DNA from 2 places in the Bacillus sp. BC05(2025) genome. Region 1 is predicted to be linked to the other one. Evidence: a T-box and tRNA genes for the amino acid it is inferred to sense, from the RefSeq annotation. Region 1 holds a T-box; the other holds one or more tRNA genes.

Region 1 (3,680 bases):
GAAGGTGTTATTAAAAAGTAAATTGGAAACATACAGAAACCAATAAGCATACCTGTACATCGTGCACATAAAGGTATGTATTTTTGTAGTTTAAGAAAACTCCTTTCCGGTATTCTATGACAAGGAATATGCAAAATAAAACCTCGAATCAATACAGATCATCCTCTCTACAAATATTTTAATTGATTTCACAACATAATTATAGAGTTGTTACACTTCGTAACATATAACTTCTTATAGTTTCAAGGCTTAGTCGGCAAAATAAAAAAAGACAAATTAGGTTAATGATCTCCTAATTTGTCTTTTTTCACTATAGCTTTATTTTACATCTCCTCAGGTGCCTCCACCCCAAGTAAACGTAATCCCTCTTTTAATACAACCGTCACAGCATACACTAATGCGAGTCTGCTGTCTTTCTCTTCGCTCTCTTCCAATATACGCACATTACCGTAATATTTATTAAACGATTGTGCTACATCCAATACATATTTTGAAATGATTGATGGCTCATTTTTGTTGAAGGCTGCTTCAATTATTTGAGGGAATTTATTCAATAATTTTACGACGCTCCAGCTATGATCATCTTTTAATGCAAATGTACACGTTTCAAATTCTACACTTTCTTTTCTTAAAATAGAGCAAGCACGTGCATGTGTGTACTGTACATACGGACCTGTTTCTCCTTCAAATTTCAGCATATTTTCTAATGAAAATTCGATATTGTGCATACGCTCATTTTTTAAATCGTGGAAGATAACTGCGCCAACACCGACTTGCTTTGCTACTTCTTCTTTCTGTTTTAAATTTGGATTTTTCTCTTCAATATTTTGTTTTGCAAGGTCTATTGCTTCTTCAAGTACTTCTTCGAGTAAAATAACTCTTCCTTTACGTGTCGACATTTTCTTACCGTCTTTTAAAATGAACCCAAACGGTACATGTTCCATGCCGTCAACCCAATTGTAGCCAAGCTTTTTTAATACAGTGAAAAATTGATTAAAATGTAAACTTTGTTCTGGGCCAACTACATATAGCGCTTTATCAAATGCATATGTGTTTTGGCGATATAACGCTGCCGTTAAGTCACGTGTTGCGTAAATCGTTGCACCGTCGGATTTTCTAATTAAGCAAGGCGGCATTCCCTCTTCTTCTAAATTAACGACTAACGCGCCTTCTGACTCTTCAAGTAAATCATGTTCTTCTAAAATCCCAATAAAATCTTCCATCAAATTATTATAAAAAGCTTCCCCATGAAAATTAGTAAATTCAACACCGAGAAGTTCATAAATACGAGAAAATTCTTTTAAAGATTCGTGACGGAACCAATTCCAAAGCTCAACAGCTTCTTCATCACCTTCTTCTAACTTCTTAAACCAAGCGCGTCCATCTTCTTCTAATTCTTCATCGTCTTTTACCTCTTCATGGAATTGCACATATAACTTAAATAGTTCACGTATTGGATCCTCTTTCACTACTGCTTCATTTCCCCATTTTTTATAAGCGGTAATTAACTTTCCAAACTGTGTGCCCCAGTCTCCAATATAATTAATTCCTACAACTTCATAACCACATTTTTCAGCGATATGTTTCAGTGAATTTCCAATCATTGTAGAACGTAAATGCCCCATTGAAAAAGGTTTCGCGATATTCGGAGAGGAATAATCGATAACTACAGTCTTTTCACATCCAAAGTGATTTTGGCCGTACTTTTCTTTCTCCGCTAAAATCGTTTTTAATACTGCATCACTTACAGTTTCACGATTTAAAAATACATTTACGTAAGGACCAACAGCCTCTACTTTCGTAAAAAATGGATCACTTAATTTCTCCGCAACTTCTTTTGCAATAATAGCTGGTGATTTTTTATATTGCTTCGCAAGTGAAAAACATGGAAATGCTGCATCACCGAATTCATCTTGTTTCGGTGTCTCAATTAAATCTAAAATTTGATTTTGCGTTAATTCATTCGTAAAAATATCGGATAAACTTTCCGCAAACTGCGTTTTATAATCCATACTATATAACCTCCTTATTTTTTAAAACACAAAAACTCGTCTCTAAAAAGAGACGAGTTTAAACCCGTGGTACCACCCTTGTTGTTCATTACGAACCACTTTCCCGTTTATAACGAGGACAGGGGGCCTCGGCTTACTCTACTATTCGTTCAAGAAGCATCTCCGAAGTGCGCTTCATCTTTTTTTCCGCACTAGGCTCACACCCTCCCCAGCTCGCTTTCCTTCTAAAAAAGACTACTCTCTTCATCACAGACAGTATATTTAATTAATTATTGCTTATTATACATCTTTTCAAACAATTAGCAAGGGTCAATTACACCAAAGTGAAACTTAGCACTTTTTCTTTTATATACGTGAAAATTATGTTTTTCAAATCTAGAACTGCGGAAATGATCTTTCAGAACGACACGCTTTCTCGCCACACGCTTCGCTTCTGCAATTGTTTCGTCAGTAATATCATGATACAAAGCGAAGTGTTTTAATCCTTTTATTCCATCTGATTCTATAACAGTTTCTTCAAACATCGGATCAAGGTACACAACATCGTAACTATTGTCTTCACATTGTGTTAAAAATGCGTAATGCTCCGTTTGCTTCACATTGATTCGTTTCATTGCCTCATCAATTTCAGAAACAGATGAAGACCATGTTTTCAAACCGTTTTCCATAATATAAGCCATATACTCATTGCCCTCAAGTCCCGTTACTTTTCCGCTTTTACCAACAATGTAACTAGCTACAATACTATCTGATGCCATACCAAGCGTACAATCTAACACTGTCATTCCGCTCTCTAATTGCATGGCTTGTACAAATGGGTCGTGTTCCCCGCGCATTAATCTTTTCACACGAAACATCGCTGAGTTTGGATGAAAGAAAAACGACTCTTCCGTTCCTTTTGGATAAATAGCTAATCGATTTTTGCCTACAACAAGTACATCTTGTTCATACTGCTCATGCAGTTTATGTACTGGAATGTCGTTTCGTTTTACGAATGAACCATTTAATTCTACCGCTACCTTGTTTGCATAATCTGTCATTTCTTTATTCGTTCTTCCTGCTGTTGTTACTATCATTCTTTCACCTCTATATAAAGAAAAGAGGGAGATTTACTCTCCCCCTTCTTTAGCAATTCTTTTCAAAAGCTTGTTCTAAGTTCGTAATAATTTCGTCCATAGTTGCACCTTCAATTTCATGACGGTGAATGAAGTGAACAACTTCTTTTCCTTTTAATAATGCCATAGATGGTGAAGATGGAGGAATTTCTCCGAAGTATTCACGCATTTTTGCAGTAGCATCTTTATCTTGACCTGCGAATACAGTTACAAGATGATCAGGTTGTTTTTCAGCACGAACAACCGCTTGACCTGCTGATGGACGTGCTAAACCAGCTGCACATCCACAAACTGAGTTTACAACTACTAAAGTTGTACCTGTTGCGTTTTCCATAAATTCTGTTACAGCTTCCTCTGTAGTTAACTCTTCAAATCCAGAACGCACTAATTCTTGACGCATTGGGATTACCATTTGGCGCATGTATTCTTCATAAGCATTTGACATCTTGTAATCTCTCCTTCAACTTTCATTCCAAATTCATCATATCACGCTCTATTAATAGGTGCAAAAGAAAGATAACGATGATTTCATTTTTTTGGAGGGATTTCACAA
Region 2 (3,680 bases), on a different contig from region 1:
AGTCATAAGCAATTTCGCGTCCTACATGTCCGAGATCGCCTGTTACGATTAAATCGTAGTAAGAGGCATCAATTTGACGTTCACGTAAATGAGCTTCAATTGTATCGACGGCAGCTGGAGCCATTGCGCCTCCCATATTAAATGGATCTGTTAATCCCATATCAACCACTTTTCCGATTGTGGCGGATGTTACCCGGGGACCGTGTCCAGTATCGCTTAAAATAGCAGCTCCGGCGCCGGTTACTGTCCACTGTGCAGTAGGTGGCTTTTGTCCACCATATTCGGTAGGATAGCGGAATTGTTTTTCTACAGCAGTGTTATGACTTGATGCCCCGGTTAATAAATATTTAGCACCTTTTGCATTTACGATACTTGCCCCAAGTGCTAAACCTTCCATAGAAGTAGAACAAGCACCGAATAACCCGAGATAAGGAGTGCCTAGTGTACGGCAAGCAAAGCTTGTAGGGGTAATTTGATTAATTAAATCTCCTGCGAGTACGAATTGAATATCATCTTTACGAAGTTCTGCTTTTTCAGTAGCGCGGCTACAAGCTTCTTCAAATAAAATTTTATGTGCTTTTTCATAGGAATCCTGTCCGAGCCATAAATCTTCATGAAGGATATCGAAGTCTTCTGGAATTTTTCCTTTTGCTTCAAATGGCCCGCCAACGACTCCTGTCGAAATAATAACTGGTTTGTTTTCAAATACCCACGTTCGGTGTCCTTGTAACATTTATAGCCCTCCCCATTGAACGAGAATCGTTTTAATAAGTGCGATGACGAAAGCCGAAAATACACCAAATAAAATAACAGAACCAGCTAATTTGAACATGTTACCGCCAACGCCAAGGACAAACCCTTCCGTCCGGTGTTCGATACATGCGGCGATAACAGAGTTACCAAATCCAGTGACAGGTACAGCTGTCCCAGCACCTGCAAACTGACCGAGACGATCATATACACCGAACCCAGTTAGTAACATCGAGATGAAAATAAGAGTTGCGACTGTTGGATTTCCCGCCGAGCGTTCAGTGAAATCAAAATATGTGATATAAAACGTAGAAATGAGTTGTCCAATGAAGCAAATAAAACCACCGACGAAAAAGGCTTTAATACAATTTTTCAAGACAGGACGCTTCGGTTCACGTTCTTGTTCGAATTTTTTATATTCCTGTTGTACAGGAGTTAAGTTTTTATCTTTACTAGACATTGCAATCCTTCCTTTTCTTTTAAAAAAGCGTTAAGTGTTAGACTCCATTTTTTTCCCAATGAGTTTTAATTGCTTATTAATTTCATCTTTAGATACTTTTTTTTCTTTAATTTTTCTTTCAAGCTTTTCAAGTAATATAAAGATTTTTTTATCTGTACTTACACGAACATCGAAAGTAGGATACTCATCACTTAGCTGCTTTTGAAGCTTCTTACGGAGAGGCTTTAATCCAAATCTTTCGTGATGCTCAGGTGTAACTGCTATGTAGAGATCTAAATTTGAATTCACTGCTGTGCTTTTTATAATTTCATCCATAGCGAGAGCTCTTTTCTTGGCTCCTTGTGATATAGATTGATTAAAGGATTCCGTACTCGTCTTTGTTAATTTTGGACCTTTTTCTTTCTCTGTTCGTTTTGCCTCTTCTTTCACTTTTTTATCCAAGGGACTATTATCACACCCGGTAAAAGAGCTAAATAACAGGGCAAATAACGCGGTTATGAGGCCGAGTTTTCGCATGATTATCATTCCGTTTCTATTGCAATATGTAATGTGATAGAAAAAGGATGACTGCATATCATCCTTTTTCTATTTCACAGCATGACGAATTCGTTATTGCTGTGAGTATTGTGGTTCTTCTTGTTGGACTTCTTCAACACGTGGGTTTAAAGAATCGATAATCGTTTGTGTTTGCTGCGCAGCTGTTTGGAAAAGTTGCTTCGCTTGTTGGTTATCCGTATCAAGAGCGAATCCCTCTAAGCTAGCTTGTGCACTTTTTAATCCAGAAACAGTTTGCTTTAGTTTTGTAATTACAGTCATTGAATGAAGCCCCCTTTGGAATATCAATTCAAAGATTATAATTTGTGAGTTGAGGTGAATTTATGATTGGAAAATTTAGGGGATAGTACTTTGTTAATATATTCATAACTAGGGTGCACAAAGGATTACGAGGATATTTTTATTGATTTAGATGGATTTTATTGCTATTATTATGAAAAGAAAATGAAGTATTTTCTATAATCATGCGCCCATAGCTCAGTCGGATAGAGCGGTGGTTTCCGGTACCACGTCTGCCGGGGGTTCGAATCCCTCTGGGCGCGTCAAAAAGTCCTAACTTACGTTTTGTAGGTTAGGACTTTTTTTATTTCCCTCTTGTTATATCTGATAATAAGATTTACTATTAGTACTTGATAATAATTTTTATGACTTATTATTTTCTTTCAATATTATTCAAATTTCGGTTGTAAGTTGTGAATCTCATTAATACATATAAATTAATAATATTTTGGAATGGGTGTCTGCGATAGGATTCTCCTTTTACCAAACTTATTGTACAATAGAAACAAGGGGGAGATTAGTTTGAAGGCAAGTCTTTTACAAGAACAAAGCTTACGTTTGGCAATGACACAAGAGTTAAGGCAAGCGATTACAATGCTCCAGTATAATGTACAAGAATTATCGGAGTTTTTGTATGAGCAATCGTTAGAGAATCCCCTTATTGAGTTAGGTGGTTTTGAGAGGGAGAAGAAAAAGAGCTCTAACAACAGTAAAAGTACCAGCAAACAAGTCGAGAATCAGATGGAAATCTACAGTGTGGATTCCACAACGATTCAGCAACATTTATTAAATCAAATACAGTATTATAAAATAGATGAAGAAGAGCGAAAAATAGCCTCTTTCATTATTATGAACATGGATGGGAATGGGTATTTACAAGAAACGAACGAGGAGTTAGCAAATCTCCTTTCTGCACCGCTTCATGTAGTTGAACGCTCTGTAGAGCTTGTCCAATCACTTGAGCCAGCAGGGGTAGGAGCGCGTAATATTCAGGAATGTCTAACTTTGCAATTGAAGCGCTTACAAAGGCGGAACGGATTAGCAGAAGAGGTTGTAGAAGACCATTTCGCTTATTTCGTGAAGAAAGATTGGCGAAAGCTCGTTCAAGTGCTGAAGTGTAGTAATGAGGAATTGCAATCGGCGGTGAACTGTATTACGTCCCTGCAGCCGAAACCAGGTCTTGCGTTTTCTTCTGATAAACCACTTTATATTGTGCCTGATATGGCGGTGAAAAAAGATGGCGATCGTCTCGTTTTACAAATGAATGAGAGGAATATGCCGAGAATCGAAATTCATTCTGAATATAGTGCGCTTCTTAATAATAGTGAAAGCGAAGTAGCATCTTACGTATCAGAAAAGTATCAGCATGTACAGTGGATTATGCGTAGTTTGAAACAGAGAAAACAAACGCTTCTGCAAGTGATGACCATTATTATGGAAAAACAACGTGATTTCTTCTGGAAAGGTCCGGAGTATTTAAAGCCACTTGCTTTAAAAGAAGTAGCAGAAGAGTTAGGCGTGCATGAATCTACAATTAGCCGTGCAACGCGAAATAAATATGTGCAAACACCACACGGTTTATTTGAGATGAAATCGTTCTTTAGTAATGCCGTTTCAACCACTGAGGATGAAGCAG

What was found. A T-box is a leader RNA that pairs with one kind of tRNA and senses whether it is charged. The one in region 1 lies ahead of argS (arginine--tRNA ligase), so its partner is inferred to be a tRNA-Arg.
Region 2: it encodes a tRNA-Arg, which carries the amino acid that the T-box ahead of argS (arginine--tRNA ligase) is inferred to sense. The anticodon was not compared.

The regions. Positions count from the first base shown of each region.
Region 1 covers NZ_JBWYRA010000004.1:385,720-389,399, reverse strand. The annotation lists gene ACZ76X_RS16210 (DUF2085 domain-containing protein) at 1-152, opposite strand, end outside; gene argS (arginine--tRNA ligase) at 324-2,012, opposite strand; T-box leader at 2,058-2,271, opposite strand; gene ACZ76X_RS16200 (class I SAM-dependent methyltransferase) at 2,312-3,088, opposite strand; gene ACZ76X_RS16195 (BrxA/BrxB family bacilliredoxin) at 3,138-3,572, opposite strand; gene ACZ76X_RS16190 (thiol-disulfide oxidoreductase DCC family protein) at 3,656-3,680, opposite strand, start outside.
Region 2 covers NZ_JBWYRA010000006.1:42,062-45,741, forward strand. The annotation lists gene spoVAD (stage V sporulation protein AD) at 1-733, opposite strand, end outside; gene spoVAC (stage V sporulation protein AC) at 734-1,210, opposite strand; gene ACZ76X_RS19145 (YhcN/YlaJ family sporulation lipoprotein) at 1,241-1,726, opposite strand; gene ACZ76X_RS19150 (DUF1657 domain-containing protein) at 1,820-2,026, opposite strand; tRNA gene ACZ76X_RS19155 (tRNA-Arg) at 2,232-2,307, shown strand; gene rpoN (RNA polymerase factor sigma-54) at 2,567-3,680, shown strand, end outside.